3 regions of the Vibrio scophthalmi genome follow, and region 1 is predicted to be linked to each of the others. Evidence: riboswitches for the same ligand, from Rfam matches in the RefSeq annotation. Region 1 holds a riboswitch; each other region holds the start of a gene.
What was found. Region 1 has a riboswitch for lysine ahead of RJD38_RS21055 (Na+/H+ antiporter NhaC family protein). Riboswitches for the same ligand answer to the same signal wherever they lie in the genome.

Region 1 (5,107 bases):
AAGATGATCGGCATTTGGATTTGTTTCCCATGCACCTTGAGGCAGTTCCCAGTAGTTGCCTTGCACGGTATAGCGATACTGGTTAACCAGATGAATCTTGCCATTATTAATGGCGATAATGGCAGTACAATCAGGCTTGTCGACTACGCCATAAATGCCTTGTTTGCCACTTGCGCGTTCAATTTTATCTTCTCTCACGGACATCCAGTTATTTTGGTAAACGACGGTGGATGAAAGTTGTTTGATCGGTGGCATAGGGCGTCCAGTGGTTGTCTTTAATGGGCTTGGTAGTAAAACATATTATTGAATTGGGGGATAAAGGCTATTTTCAGTCTTAGTGATAATTTGTGATCTTGTGTTGCCACTTAGTCTTAGCAAAAAGCCACGACAGCGCAGTCGCATTTAGTCTCTTGGATAGACATCAAGCGCCGCTAGGCGCTTGATATTTTTTTATCTCTAAAGCAGCTATCTCTAAAGTAATTATGTTTAAAACAACCAGTGTGCAGTGCTAACTTACGATGCTTTGGCGGCAGTCATAATCGGCTGATTCTTACGCATCGCATACAAGCCGAATAGCAAGAACCAAGCGCCACTCACCGCAACCCCAATCCATGCAGAATGTGTGTAGCCAATCGCGATGTAGCCCAGTAGGGCGCCGAAGGCCACTGAAGTCGCATATGGTAGCTGAGTTAGGACGTGATCCATATGGTGGCAGCCTGCGCCAGTGGCTGACAAAATACTGGTGCTTGAGATAGGAGAGCTGTGGTCACCAAAGACCGCGCCGGCTAATACCGCAGCAAGCATCGGCAATAGCATTTGGATGTCACTGGCAGCGGCAATATCACCCGCCAATGGTAGCATGATGCCAAACGTGCCCCAACTGGTGCCTGTTGCAAAAGCCATTGCACAAGATAGGACAAATACGACGGCTGGTAGCATTTCAACTGGGATATTACCGTTTGCCATAGAGGCAAGGTACATACCCGTTTTCATGTCACGTACTACTGCACCGATAGTCCATGCAAAGAACAGAATCACAATCGCCGGCATCATGGCACTGATGCCTTGAGGCGCAGCCTGTAGCCACGTTTTTGCACTGAGTTTCAAGCGCAATGCCAGAGCGATAGAAACGACTAAGCTACACATCGCACCATAAACCAGAGAAGAACCGACATTGGTGTTCTCAAATGAGCCGATTACGCTAAATGATAGGCCTTTCTCTGTCAGTACTGCCGCTCCTGAGTCGATCATGAAGTACACGGTCGCCAATGTGAGCGTTAGGATCGGCAGAACCATATCGATCATGCCGCCGTTGCTGTTTTCAGGTGTTTCAATGTCTAGACCGGTTGGGCGACCACGAGATTCATCCCACAATTTACCTTCTAATGCCCATTCTTCATGCTTGCGCATTGGGCCGATGTCGAGCTGAAATGCAATTACGCACAGCACCATCACTAAAGTAAACACCGCGTAGAGGTTCATTGGGATCATTTCGACGAAGGCTGAAATTGGGCTTTGGTCGGTCACGCTATGTGCCGCCATGATGCCGCCGATCAGCGCGATGATGTAAGCGCCCCATGAAGAAATCGGCATCAAAACACACACTGGCGCAGCGGTTGAGTCAAGCAGGTAAGCCAGTTTGGCTCGTGAGATTTGGAAACGGTCGGTTACAGGGCGACAAATCGCACCCACAGAAAGGCTGTGAAAAAAGTCATCAATAAAGAAGATGAACACCATCAAACCGGTTAGAGATTTTGCACTGCGGCGATCTTTACAACGAACCGCCGCCCAGTCTGCGAAGGCTTGAGTCGCGCCAGATACGCTCATCAAGCTGATCAACGCCCCTAACAACAGCATGAAGATGATCATGTTGGCGTTTTCGCCGTTCAATGCCCCATCGGCCCAAACGAGGTTGAGCACCTTATCGAACAAGTAATGCGCGGTTTCAAGTGGGGAATACTGGTTTAACATCAGTGCACCCGCAGTGATGCCAGCTCCGAGCGACAGCAATACGCGACGCGTCGTCACGGCCAGAATGACCGCTAAAACTGGCGGCACAATAGACAATAAAGAGTCTGAATAATTTATGAGGTTCATAATCTCAACACCTACAACAACAAGGTGGAGATCTACCGAAAAGAGGTGTAACGAAGACGTCAGAAGGAATGACAAAGACTTGTTACCCCTTCAGGTAGCGCTCCATAGGAAAAATACTATGGCAGTTCTGTGCCTATTCGACACAGACCCAGCAACTGAGCGTGATAACTGCAGCCACTTCGGCGCTGACTCCTTTCTCCGGCATCATCGGGATCATCCTCCGCACGGGTACTGATAGGCAGCGCGCCTCTACTGATTAAGGGTTTACCGCGACATAATAGCAGCCAAGTGGCGCAAAACAAGCATTATGTATTGCTTGGATAGAACAATAACTGAAAGCGCTGATTGCTGAACTTAGCATAGGAAGAGGATTTGGTGTTCTCTTCAAGTTTGTACTGGTGGGCTTTATTTTAGTCGACAAGAATACTTATGGTGCTTCTTAATCTTCTTCTATGTTTGTTCGGCATATTGAATGATCAATTTTTGAGCTTGGTGTTCATTCAGTTGTATGCGGTTGATAAGCCTTTGTAATTGTTCAGGTCTAGGTGTCTTACTCTGCTTGATTTGTTCTTCTATTTCCCGTGCCTGATTGGCCAAAGTGGGTAAATCAAAACTTAGTGCAATCCCTTTGGTGGCATGCAAGGTGGTCTTGAGTGATGTTAAGTCTTTGGCGATAAAGAAAGTAATCAGATCATCTATTGATGTCTTAAATTCATTTACGAGCCCTTTGAGTAAATTCGCCAAGGCGTCAGGACTTTGTGAAAGAGAGTGAATCACTTCTGAGTGGCTTAATTCTTCTTCTACAAGGCTCAGTTTCTCAATTGTATGGCGCTGAAGTTGGTCTTGACTTAGGTGGCTCTTGGTCTGATAGTCTTTATTTTGATTGGGTAAGCGGTAGCCAAATAGCGCTAGTGCATCGATAAAGTTTTGTTGGCGCAACGGCTTAGTTAATACATGATCGGCACCCGCTTTGATAAAATCATCGTGTGTCTCACTAAAGACATCCGCGGTATAAGCGAACAATAGCGTTTTTATGCCTAATGTATCGCGAATAAAGCGTGTTGCATCGACGCCATTCATCTCGGGCATATGGTTATCCATTAGGATGATGTCATATTGATTTTCTTTAGCTTTCTGTATTGCTATTAGGCCGTTATCCGCAATGTCGACGGTAAAACCGAGTGCTTCACAAAAGCCTTTTGCGACGACTGCGTTTACGTGATGATCTTCGACCAGCAAAATATGCCCGCTGATTTCATTTAAGTGCTTAATAGCAGGTTGTTCGACCTGTTTTGTTGCCGCTTGTTGTTGGCGCCAATGGAGAGGTAAATCAATACAGAATTGAGTACCACTTCCTTCAATACTGTTTACGGTAATGCTACCGCCCATCAAGTCAATCAGTTGTTTTACAATCGCTAATCCAAGGCCTGTACCGCCAAACTTACGTGTCGTTGAGGTATCAGCCTGCTCGAAAGGGTTGAAGATTGATCTTTGTAAGTGCTGTGGAATACCGATACCGGTATCTTTTATCGAGATGATTAGATGCTCTTTTTCTTTCTCGTGTGTGATTTCAATTAAAATATGACCAACGAGGGTAAATTTGACTGCATTACCAACTAAGTTGAATAAAATTTGGCGTAGTCGCGCTGCATCACCAATAAATTCGATATCGTCGGCTATGTTACTTTGAATCAATAAGGTGATATTTTTTTCATCAACAAGTGGTTGAATGGTGCTGCGAACGGGTTCGATAATTTGTGCTAACTTGAAAGGGCTGTTTTCTAACTCCAGTTTGTTTTCTTCCACTTTGGAAAAATCTAGAATGTCATTGAGTAAGGTCATTAAGTGACGACCAGAATCGAGAATTAAATCGATGCGCTGCTTGGTTGAGGTTTCTTTAGTCTCATTGGCAATGATTTGAGAGAGTCCTAAAACACCGTTCATTGGTGTGCGTATCTCGTGACTCATTGTGGAAAGAAAGTCTGTTTTAGCTTTAGCGGCGGCTTGCGATTTTTCACTTTCCTCCTTTAATTTCACTGTGTAGTCACGCATCTTTTTATCATTTTTAACTAAATTTAATGACATGAGTCTAAAGCTGCGACTTAGCTGAGATATTTCATCGATTCCACCTGGTTGCTCAACCAAATCGAGCATTGAGGCACCTTTATCCAGATTGCCGAGAGAGACTTGTTGTGTCGCATCGACGAGTCGATTAATGCGCCGCTTTATACGAGAAGCGACCAAAATAGCCACGATGATTGAAACGCCTGCCGATAAAAAGGTGCCAATAACCAGTGTTAAGCAAGTCTTGTGAGCGGATTCTTCCGATTTGGTGGTTCGAATCGTATTGAGTTGTTTTTCTGTGGAAATAAATTGGTCAATTTTTTCACGAATAGTATCCACTAGATGCTTGCCGGTTTTGCTTTGAATCAAATCAATGACACTTTGCATTGACGCTTGCTGTTCACTGACAAGGCGACGTTGATTGATTTCCGCTTCACCAGCCATTGTTAGCCATTGGCGGTACAATTCATTAATAGCCTTTAGGCGTTCAACTTGTAATGGATTATCAGAGACTTGCTGTGAAAGGGTTTGCCATTTTGAATCCCAAACCTTACGGGCATCCTTATAGGGGGCTAAAAAGTCATCATTTCCGGTAATCAGATAACCTCTTTGACCAGTCTCCATGTCAATGATCAGATTTAACAGTTCATGAGCCCGCGTTATTGCGGTATGGGTATGATTAACCCAGCGTTGATCTTCAACCATTGAGTTAGTGTTGTTGTATACGGTAATGGAGACCAAAACCATCAGTAAAACAGGAAAAGATAGACTCGCTAGTAATCTTTTCTGGATGGTTAGATTATCAAACCAACGTGAAAACCGCATACTCTCTCCATGTGTAAGGCAGGCTCATCAGAATTGTAGGATAAATATATAGTTTTGTTGAAATTTTATGAGTGATTATGTATATCAATAGCGTCCTCTTTATCCTTTAAATATGACTAAA
Region 2 (5,107 bases), on a different replicon from region 1:
TGGTGAAATTATTGCTCAAGGCACGCCGGAAGAGGTGGTTAAGGTCAAAGGCTCGCATACCGCGCACTTCCTCAAAGAGATGTTAAAGTAATCACGGTTGATGCTATTTGTGGCGGCATAAGTGATTTACCAGGCAGAGCGCTTATATTTCAAAGCCTTTGACTTGAATAAATAACCAACAACCGCTGCAAAAATTAGCTCAAAAGGTCAACAGTCCTTCGAAACCAGCGTATCATACGCTGGTTTTATTTTTGTAAAAGTGACTCCTACTATATGGCAACCCTACATGTAACCGGAACGCAACTTGAGCCTCAAGTACCAAGATTGCCACTCATCCGCCCATTTTTAGCCTCGATTGGGCTTATTTTCATTGTTGCCATGCACTTTTTTATGCCGAACCCTGGCGGATCAGGATTGGCTTTATCATTTAATGCCACCACTTGGATTGCTTTAGCATTAACCATTGCCATTGGCCTGTATCAAATTGGCACTGCGGGTGTAATACGTTACAACAAGCTGACCATAGTGTTGTTTATTAGCTGCCTAATGCTAACAGCACCCGCACTCTACCCTAATGCCGAATTTCTACTCGCGATTAATCGCTTAACTGGCCTTTGGTTTGGCTTTTTGCTATTTGTAACCTTGCAGCAATTTCGTTTTAGCAATCGCCAGAAACAACGTTTGTTATGGTTCATCGTGATTGCCGTTGCCATTCAAGCATTACTAGGTTGGGTGCAATATTGGCTATTAGAACCGGGCAACTGGCTTGGTTACAACACAGTGCAAAATCGCCCTTATGGCATTTTTCAACAACCCAATGTGATGGCCAGCTTTCTTGCGACCGGCTTAGCTATTTCTGGCTACTTACTGGCTCGCCAGCCGACCAAATATCAACGTAAACTGAGTGATGTTAGCCTACTCTACATCATGCCAGCCCTAACGATTCCGCTATTGATTGTGTTAGCTTCGCGAACAGGCTGGTTAGGCGCTATTATCGCGGTCGCTCTGGTTCTGCCATATCTGTATCGCTTTGCGACTCATAAACGCGTAATTGGTTGGTGCCTCTCGGCGGTGATCGGTGTCATGGCAGGTCTGATTGGCCCTATGATGCAAACATCAGGCAGCGCAGATCTCATGGCGGCAAAAGCCAATTTAGAAAGCCCGCGCAGCTATATGTTCCCTCAAGCGCTAGACATGTTCATTGAAAAGCCATTTACCGGTTATGGTTATGGTAATTTTGAAGCGGACTACATGCTCTACACCGCTCGCCAGCATCAGCTCAACCCTGACTACCATATTGGTTTACCAGCGCTAGATCATCCACATAACGAACTGTTGTATTGGGCGGTCGAAGGTGGGCTATTACCGATTTTGGCCATTTTCTTAGCAGCGCTCTTTGTCTTGATTCGTATCTACCAATGTAAAAAAGGCACTCGACTGGCGATGTTTGGCTTACTGGTGCCGATCATCCTGCACAGCCAACTGGAGTATCCGTTTTACCACTCGATGGTACACTGGCTAACGTTCATTATTTTATTATATTGGATCGATCAACGAGCAAACTCATATCGAGCCGCTGGTTTTAGTCGCATCACTCAAACCTTGTTGAGAGTGATGAGCCTAGTGGTTCCGATTACAGTAAGTCTGTATATGCTCAGCTCATTACACACTAACTCTGTGTTAACCCAATTTGAGAAATCGAGCCCTAAAAATCCAGATATCCTTAATAGTGTCAGCAACCCCATTGTCTGGAAAGATCGCTATGATTGGGATGTGTATAACACCTATCTCAATATTGGTTTGATGAGTCAAAATCCAGATTACATTCAACCTTATATTGATTGGTCTTTGCAGATCATTAAACACAAGCCGCGTCCGGCTTTCTATAACAACCTAATCTTGGCCTATCAAGGCATTGAAGAGACACAGAAAGCCGAGCAAATTCGCAGCGAAGCAAAGTTCCTGTTCCCAAATCGAGACTTTGACAAAGTGCAATATATCGCTCCAGATATCAACGCACTAAAGCCCTCCTCGGCTCAATAAAAAAGAGCGGCCTCAGGGCCGCTCTTACTCGTTCCTACCAGGTTGGTATCTAGCGCTTTGTCTAACGCACTGAACAAGATTATTGCGTGATGGATTCTTCTAAGGCTCGCAGACACAACGCAATATTCTCTTCTCTTGCGCCATATCCCATCAAACCTATGCGCCACGCTTTACCCGCCAAAGCGCCAAGCCCAGCACCGACTTCGAGATTGTAAGTCTGTAGCAAATGGCTACGCACCTTCGCTTCATCAATACCTTGTGGAACAAAAACCGCATTCAATTGTGGTAAGCGATACGCTTGTTCGACCACAAATTCAAAACCTAACTTTTCCAAACCCAATTTGAGCTTTTCATGCATCAATTGGTGACGATGCCAAGCATTCTTTAACCCTTCTTGTCGCAGAATCAGTAATGCTTCATGCAGCGCATATAAACTGTTTACGGGCGCCGTGTGGTGATAACTCCGCTTACCTTCACCACTCCAATAGCCCAATACTAGGCTCTGATCGAGAAACCAACTCTGCACCGGCGTGGTACGACCCTGTATTTTTTCAATCGCTTTGGCGGAAAAAGTCAATGGTGATAAGCCTGGCGTACAAGAAAGACATTTCTGGCTGCCTGAATAAACAGCATCTAACTGCCATTCATCCACTTTTAATGGCACACCACCGAGTGAGGTTACGGCATCCACAATCGTCAGAGCACCATATTGCTTAGCTAGCGCTCCTAGCGCTTGCGCATCGGAGAGCGCTCCTGTGGACGTTTCGGCATGTACAAAGGCTACGATCTTAGTATCCGGATGCTCCACCAGCGCTTGACGCACCTTGTCGATAGAGACTGGGTATCCCCACTCATCATCCACCACTACAACCTCGCCTCCAGCGCGGATCACATTTTCTCGCATCCGTTCGCCAAATACCCCATTGCGGCACACAATCACTTTATCGCCCGACTCAATTAAATTAACAAAACAGGCTTCCATACCCGCACTTCCCGGGGCTGAAAGCGCAATGGTAAACTCATTTTCAGTTTGAAAAGCGTATTTTAAGAGTTGCTTTAACTCATCCATCATAGCGATAAAAAGCGGATCTAAATGACCAACGGTTGGGCGACTCAACGCTTGCAATACTTGTGGCGAAATATCAGATGGCCCCGGCCCCATTAAGGTTCGGTGTGGTGGAATAAAGCTGGTAATCGTCATTGTCACTCCTTGCTGTATATCAGGATTAATCTCAAGCTAATTCACCATAGAACAATACCTTGCTAACAACAATTGGCCGTAAGTCTAGTTAGCAGCGATTTTGTTATATTTGTAAATTTTTAATTGACTTTGGTCACATAAAAACGTTCAATATTTAATCACAGAAGAGGAGCGCTGCCTAGGTAGATGCATCGTGGAGCCACAACTCCGATACGGTGTGTTGAAGGGAGAGCAGTGCCGAGATTGCGCTAAATTGTCGGATTAGAGCAGTCGGTTGACTTGAGTTGATTCTCATCAATTGTCATCAGCACCGCCTGATGAAGCGCTTCTGAGGTGAACTATTCACAATAAATACGAACCTCTTTATACCGCTCAGGAAATTCTCTTCTCGTTTGAATCATCAAACACAAAACATCGGACGTTGGGATTCCAACAACAATTTAGGAAGTCGTGGGAGAAATACTGTGAGCTCTTTTAATGTCGCCAAATTTGGCGGTACAAGTGTCGCAAACTTTGAAGCAATGAGCCGTTGTGCGGCCATCATTGAAAATAACCCTAGCACCAGATTAGTCGTTAGTAGCGCCTGCTCTGGCGTAACCAATCTATTAGTTGAACTGGCTAATGGCGTACAAGAACAACAGCAACGTAGCCAAATCTTAAGCCAAATTGCAGAAATTCATGAAGCAGTACTTGGCCAACTTGAAGATGCCACCAATACCGCCGCTGAGATTTACAAAATTCTCGATACCGTCACCAGCCTTGCTGAAGCCGCTTCGATTCAAGCAACAGATAAACTCACTGATCACTTAGTCGCCTGTGGTGAACTAATGTCAACGCATCTACTTGCTCAACTGATGCGAGAGCGTGGCATCAAAGCACAACGTTTTGATATCCGCCAAGTACTACGCACAGATAATACCTTTGGCAAAGCCGAACCGAATGTAGAACAAACCGCTCAGTTAGCGACACAACATTTAGTCCCTCTCTGCCAAGAATTCGTTGTCATCACGCAGGGCTTTATCGGTTCTGATGAGCTCGGTAACACCACGACTCTCGGTCGCGGAGGCAGTGATTACAGTGCCGCTTTGATTGCGGAAGCCGTTAAAGCAGAAGGTTTAGAGATCTGGACTGATGTTCCGGGTATTTACACCACCGATCCTCGTATTGCAGAAAAAGCGTCTCCAATTCCAGAGATTAGCTTTAGTGAAGCATCTGAAATGGCCAACTTTGGCGCCAAGATCCTGCACCCTTCAACGTTAGTACCAGCGCTACGCCATGATATTCCGGTATTTGTCGGATCATCAAAAGAGCCAGAAAAAGGCGGCACATGGATCCGTCATCAGGTGCAAAGCTCACCTCTTTTCCGTGCACTAGCCCTGCGCTGTAATCAAACTATGGTAACGCTACACAGTGCTAATATGTTCCATGCTTATGGCTTCCTCGCGAAAGTATTTGAGATTCTGGCCAAGCATAAAGTTTCAGTGGACTTGATCACCACCTCGGAGATCAGTGTGTCACTTACTCTCGATCAAACGGGCACATCTGGCGGCGCACCACAATTACCAAGCGCGGCACGTGAAGAGCTAGAAGCACTATGCACTGTCGAGGTAGAACACAATCTATGTTTAGTGGCGCTGATCGGTAACAACATGAGCGAAAGCCGCGGCTACGCAAAACAAGTGTTTGGCACCCTAGAAGATTTCAACTTACGTATGATTTGCTACGGCGCAAGCCCGCACAACTTATGCTTCTTACTGCATGAATCGGTGTCACGCCAAGCGATCCAAAAGCTCCATCAAGAGCTATTTGAAAAATAGTCTTGAAACCAAAAATAAAAAACCGAGCTGCGAGCTCGGTTTTTGT
Region 3 (5,107 bases), on a different replicon from region 1:
ATACGCGGAAACCGATGAATCAACACCGCCAGACATACCAACGATGACTTTCTTTTGACTGTTGTCAGTACAGTTCTCAGACATTGCTTAACACCACAAAAATTTACTGGAGGCAGATTCTAACAGAAAGCATTTCACGGTGACAGATCCGAGATCGAAATCACACTTCGAATTTAAGGGATTTTAACCACTTTGCTTAAAGAGTCTGCATTAACGATTAATGATATAGCCGTTTTACTTGATGTTACCGTGGTATGGGCCTTGTCTTGTTGTGCTCGCTGTCGGATGTCGCTGGCCTTTCGAGGGGCACTCGTGCCATCGGTTAAATGTTCAAGTAATTTGGGTATAAGTCTTCTATATATGGCATAGTGGCGAAAATTCAAGTGGTAAGTTGAAGGTACAACCAAGTGACAGATGAAAACCAAGTATTAGAAGAAGCCGATTTGATTGAAGTGATTGAGAATCAGCTTGAAGATCGTAATCCAGTAAAAGTGACAGAGACTCTAATGCGCTTGCGTATGAGTGGTACCAGTCGTGATGATGCCGTTGCGATGATGGCTTGTGCGGTTTCGATTGAAATTTTTGATGTGATGAAAAATGGCGGAGAATTTAATTTGAAGCGTTATTCTGAGCATTTAGATAGCCTGCCAGACCTCTACTTTATGGAAGGTGAATAGGGCAAACGTTTGCTATAATCCCAGTTATTGCCGCGCTATCCACAGCGCGGTAGAATCCGCGCTCCTGTCATCCCTTAATCAGAATCATAGTTATGAAATTTCCTGGTCAACGTAAATCGAAGCACTATTTTCCCGTCCATGCTCGCGACCCATTGGTAAGCCAAGCGCAAGAGAGCAAGAAGATGTCTCGTACCCATATTATTGGTATCGATCAGACGTTAGTGGACATTGAAGCGAAAGTCGGTTCGGAGCTGATCGAAAAATACGGACTGAGTAAGGGACACTCATTGGTTATTGATGACCAAACGGCAGAAGCGTTATATAACGAATTGAAAGACCAAGCGCTTATTACTAACGAATATGCGGGTGGTACCATTGGTAATACACTTCATAACTACTCAGTGTTGGCAGATGACCGCTCAACATTACTGGGTGTTATGAGCCAAGATATTAAAATTGGCAGCTACGGCTACCGTTATTTGTGTAATACATCGAGCCGAATGGATCTTAATTACCTACAAGGTGTTGAAGGTGCGATTGGCCGTTGTTTTGCATTGATTACCGAAGATGGCGAACGTACTTTTGCGATTAGCGAAGGTCAAATGAACCAACTTCGCCCTGATAGCATTCCTGAAAAGATTTTCAAAAATGCATCAGCCTTAGTACTTACTGCTTATTTAGTGCGTTGTAAGCCAGGCGACCCTATGCCTGAAGCAACCATGCGTGCTATCGAATATGCGAAGAAATATGATGTACCAGTGGTATTAACACTTGGTACTAAGTTCGTTATTCAAGACGACCCTAAATTCTGGCAAGACTTTTTACGCGACCATGTTTCTGTTGTGGCGATGAATGAAGATGAAGCAGAAGCTTTAACAGGTGAAGTTGATCCACTAGCGGCTTCAGATAAAGCGTTAGATTGGGTTGATCTTGTACTTTGTACTGCAGGCCCTGTAGGTCTTTACATGGCAGGTTATACGGAAGAGGGCGCTAAACGCGAAACTTCATTACCGTTATTACCGGGTTGTATTGCGGAATTTAACCAATATGAATTCAGCCGTCCGGCAGTGAAAGCATTGTGTGAAGAACCGATTAAAGTCTATTCACATATATCACCTTATATGGGTGGCCCAGAAAAAATTAAGAATACTAATGGCGCTGGTGATGCTGCGTTATCGGCTTTATTGCATGATATGGCAGCAAATAAGTACCATAGAGAAAACGTGCCGAACTCAAGTAAGCATGCTCACGCTTTCTTAACGTATTCGTCATTCTCACAAGTGTGCAAATACTCTAATCGAGCAAGCTATGAAGTATTAGTGCAACATTCCCCTCGTTTATCTCGTGGTCTACCGGAACGCGAAGATAGCTTGGAAGAAGCATACTGGGAAAGATAGTTGTTCAAATAATACCTGCTATTAAGCGGGTATTATTTTAATTGATGAAAAAAAGGCTCCTAATAAGGAGCCTTTTTTAAATCTCATTTTAATCTATCGTTAAACTAGATTAAAAACTCTTCAAGCTTACGGCCTGAATCTAGTAGAGCTTGGATTGCTGATGGAGTACGACCTTGGCCTGTCCAAGTTTTTTCGTCGCCGTTAGCATCTTCATATTTGTATTTTGCAGGGCGTGGTGCACGTTTTGCTTTAGTTTTTGTTTTAGTTTCACCAGCAAGTGCACTAATTAGTGCTTCTACATCAATACCGTCTTTTGCGATTTGTTCAGCAATAGCAGCAAGCTTTGCTTCTTGCTCAGCGCGTTCTGCTAATTCAGCTTCGTCAGCTTCTTTACGCTCAGAAACAACAAGCGATAATTTTTCTAGTGCTTCTTCTAGTTGCTCTAGAGTTAGTTCACGAGAAAAAGCACGTAGGCTACGAATGTTTAAAAGTGTTTTTGTTAATTCCGACATAAATTGCACCAATATAGTAAGCGATAAATGGATATTAATCCGGTAATGTGGATATTACAATTCAATTATATAAAATTAAATAAAAAATAATACGAACGATTTTCTTGAAAGTAAGTTTTAAGCTCACTTCACATTCTATTGTTTACCTCATACTTCAATTTAGATAGAAGTAACGACTTTAAGTTTAGTGCGTGGTTTCATATATGCTAGTCAGAAAGAAAAATTATTTGTCATGATGATTGCAGGTGTTTTATAAATTCAGTGTGTCGATATAAGTGGTTATTAACGGTCTCTTTACACTGCGGTATGAAATATATGCGTTTTTTACTGAGCGGTCTCTCTGGTCTAGTTGCATATAAAGGCCCCGCTTGAAAAGGATTGGAGTAATTAAAAAAGAGCAATAAAAGTTTAGGTCGATGTATTGAAATGATGTTTAAGATAAGTACAATGGTCGTCACCTGATGCGTTATCTTAGTTAAAGCTATGTTAAACATTGTTTAATTTAGCATTGTCTTTGGATAGTGCGGTAGAGGAGCGGAATGAATGAGTCGCGTTTGTTGGGGTGATGCCAATGAGCAAACGTAAAAGGTCTTATCCGCCGAAGTGAGCTGATACATCAACATCTCTCGCTGGGGTTGTACTCGAATAGGGACAACACTGCCATAGTCTATTATTTGTATAACTATGGAGCGCTACTGTAGGCTTGGGATAAGTATTCACTTTCCTATCGCTAATTTTTAAATGTATAGGCTATCTATGTAGTTTATGCGTCTGCAGTAGATCTCTAACCAATTATTACTGGTTTTTGAAGATCATGAATTTAATCGATTTTGCTACATCCCCTTTATCATTGCTTCCTCCGGTAGTCGCTCTTAGCTTGGCTATTATTACTCGTCGCGTACTGCTTTCTTTGGGTGCGGGTATTGTTTTAGGCGCTATTTTACTTGCAGATTACTCACTTGGTGGTGCGACTAGCTATGTGAAAAATACCGTATTCGGTGTTTTTGTTGAAGATGGCTCTTTGAATGCTGGCAACATGAGCATTATTGGCTTCCTATTACTGCTTGGCATGATGACAGCCCTGCTGACATTGTCTGGTGGTACACGCGCGTTTGCTGACTGGGCTCAATCACGCATTAAAAGTAAACGCGGTGCGAAACTATTAGCGGCATTTTTAGGTATTTTCATCTTCATTGATGATTACTTTAATAGCCTTGCAGTGGGTGCGATTTCTCGTCCTGTGACTGATCGCTTCTATGTATCACGCGCGAAACTTGCTTATATTCTTGATTCAACTGCTGCGCCAATGTGTGTTGTGATGCCCGCTTCTAGCTGGGGTGCATACATCATGACCATTATTAGTGGTATTTTGGTCTCGCACGGCATTACGGAATATTCTGCTTTAGGCGCGTACATGCGCTTAGTACCAATGAACTTTTACGCTATCTTTGCGTTGTTAATGGTATTTGCCGTAGCGTGGTTTGGCTTATCGGTTGGTAAGATGCGCGAGCACGAGATCTCAGCTTCACAAGGGCGTGGTTTTGATGATGAAAACCAAATGGATGAGCTTGAAGAAGCGCGTTCGTTAGATGAAGAACTTGATATTCGTGAAAGCGACAAAGGTCGAGTGTCTGATTTGATCCTACCGATTGTATTGCTGATTGTTGCGACCGTTGCTTCTATGTTGTACACCGGTGGTCAAGTCTTGGCAGAAAGTGGTAAGCCATTTGCACTATTAGGCGCATTTGAAAATACCAATGTCGGCATTTCACTTATCTACGGCGGTTCAGTTGGTCTAATTGTTGCCTTGATTACGGTCATTCGTCAGCGTATTCCAGCGATTGAAGTGACGCGTACTTTAGTCATTGGTGCAAAATCGATGTTTGGCGCGATCTTAATTCTGATCTTTGCTTGGTCAATTGGCACTGTGATTGGTGATATGCAAACAGGTAGCTACCTTTCGACGATGGCGCAAGGTAATGTGAATCCTCACTGGTTGCCAGTAATCCTATTCCTATTGTCTGGTGTGATGGCTTTTGCAACCGGCAGTTCATGGGGCACGTTTGGTATTATGTTGCCAATTGCCGGCGATATGGCGGGGAATACCGACATTACGCTTATGCTACCAATGCTTAGTGCGGTACTAGCCGGTTCAGTATTCGGTGATCACTGTTCACCAATCTCAGATACGACCATCCTGTCTTCAACCGGTGCTCGTTGTTGCCATATTGACCACGTAACGACGCAGCTACCCTATGCACTATCGGTGGCGCTGATTTCATGTATCGGCTTTATTGTGCTGGGTATGACAGAATCACTAATGTTGTCTCTAACCGCGTGTAGTGCTGCATTTGTGGCGGTGTGTTTTGTATTGAATATACTGTCAAAATCAAAAATGACGACACAGTAACCACCACAGTTGGGTGACTTTGTTTGATGAAGAGGGCTTAGGTCCTCTTTTTTGTTTTAAGCTAACTCAGTTAAGGCAGTCGATCGAATAAGTGTGTGTAGTGCGTTTAAA

Region 2: linked by a shared signal. The riboswitch ahead of lysC (lysine-sensitive aspartokinase 3) and the one ahead of RJD38_RS21055 (Na+/H+ antiporter NhaC family protein) in region 1 are both predicted to bind lysine.
Region 3: linked by a shared signal. The riboswitch ahead of RJD38_RS01065 (Na+/H+ antiporter NhaC family protein) and the one ahead of RJD38_RS21055 (Na+/H+ antiporter NhaC family protein) in region 1 are both predicted to bind lysine.

The regions. Positions count from the first base shown of each region.
Region 1 covers NZ_CP134272.1:1,368,516-1,373,622, reverse strand. Annotated here, with positions in the region: gene RJD38_RS21060 (NUDIX domain-containing protein) at 1-255, opposite strand, end outside; gene RJD38_RS21055 (Na+/H+ antiporter NhaC family protein) at 514-2,097, opposite strand; lysine riboswitch at 2,185-2,357, opposite strand; gene RJD38_RS21050 (CHASE3 domain-containing protein) at 2,548-4,986, opposite strand.
Region 2 covers NZ_CP134271.1:1,835,335-1,840,441, reverse strand. Annotated here, with positions in the region: gene uvrA (excinuclease ABC subunit UvrA) at 1-91, shown strand, start outside; gene RJD38_RS08505 (PglL family O-oligosaccharyltransferase) at 274-2,043, shown strand; gene RJD38_RS08500 (pyridoxal-phosphate-dependent aminotransferase family protein) at 2,123-3,244, opposite strand; lysine riboswitch at 3,401-3,580, shown strand; gene lysC (lysine-sensitive aspartokinase 3) at 3,709-5,061, shown strand.
Region 3 covers NZ_CP134271.1:257,845-262,951, reverse strand. Annotated here, with positions in the region: gene mnmA (tRNA 2-thiouridine(34) synthase MnmA) at 1-84, opposite strand, end outside; gene RJD38_RS01080 (hypothetical protein) at 408-677, shown strand; gene RJD38_RS01075 (inosine/guanosine kinase) at 770-2,074, shown strand; gene RJD38_RS01070 (H-NS family nucleoid-associated regulatory protein) at 2,179-2,586, opposite strand; lysine riboswitch at 3,106-3,289, shown strand; gene RJD38_RS01065 (Na+/H+ antiporter NhaC family protein) at 3,401-4,996, shown strand.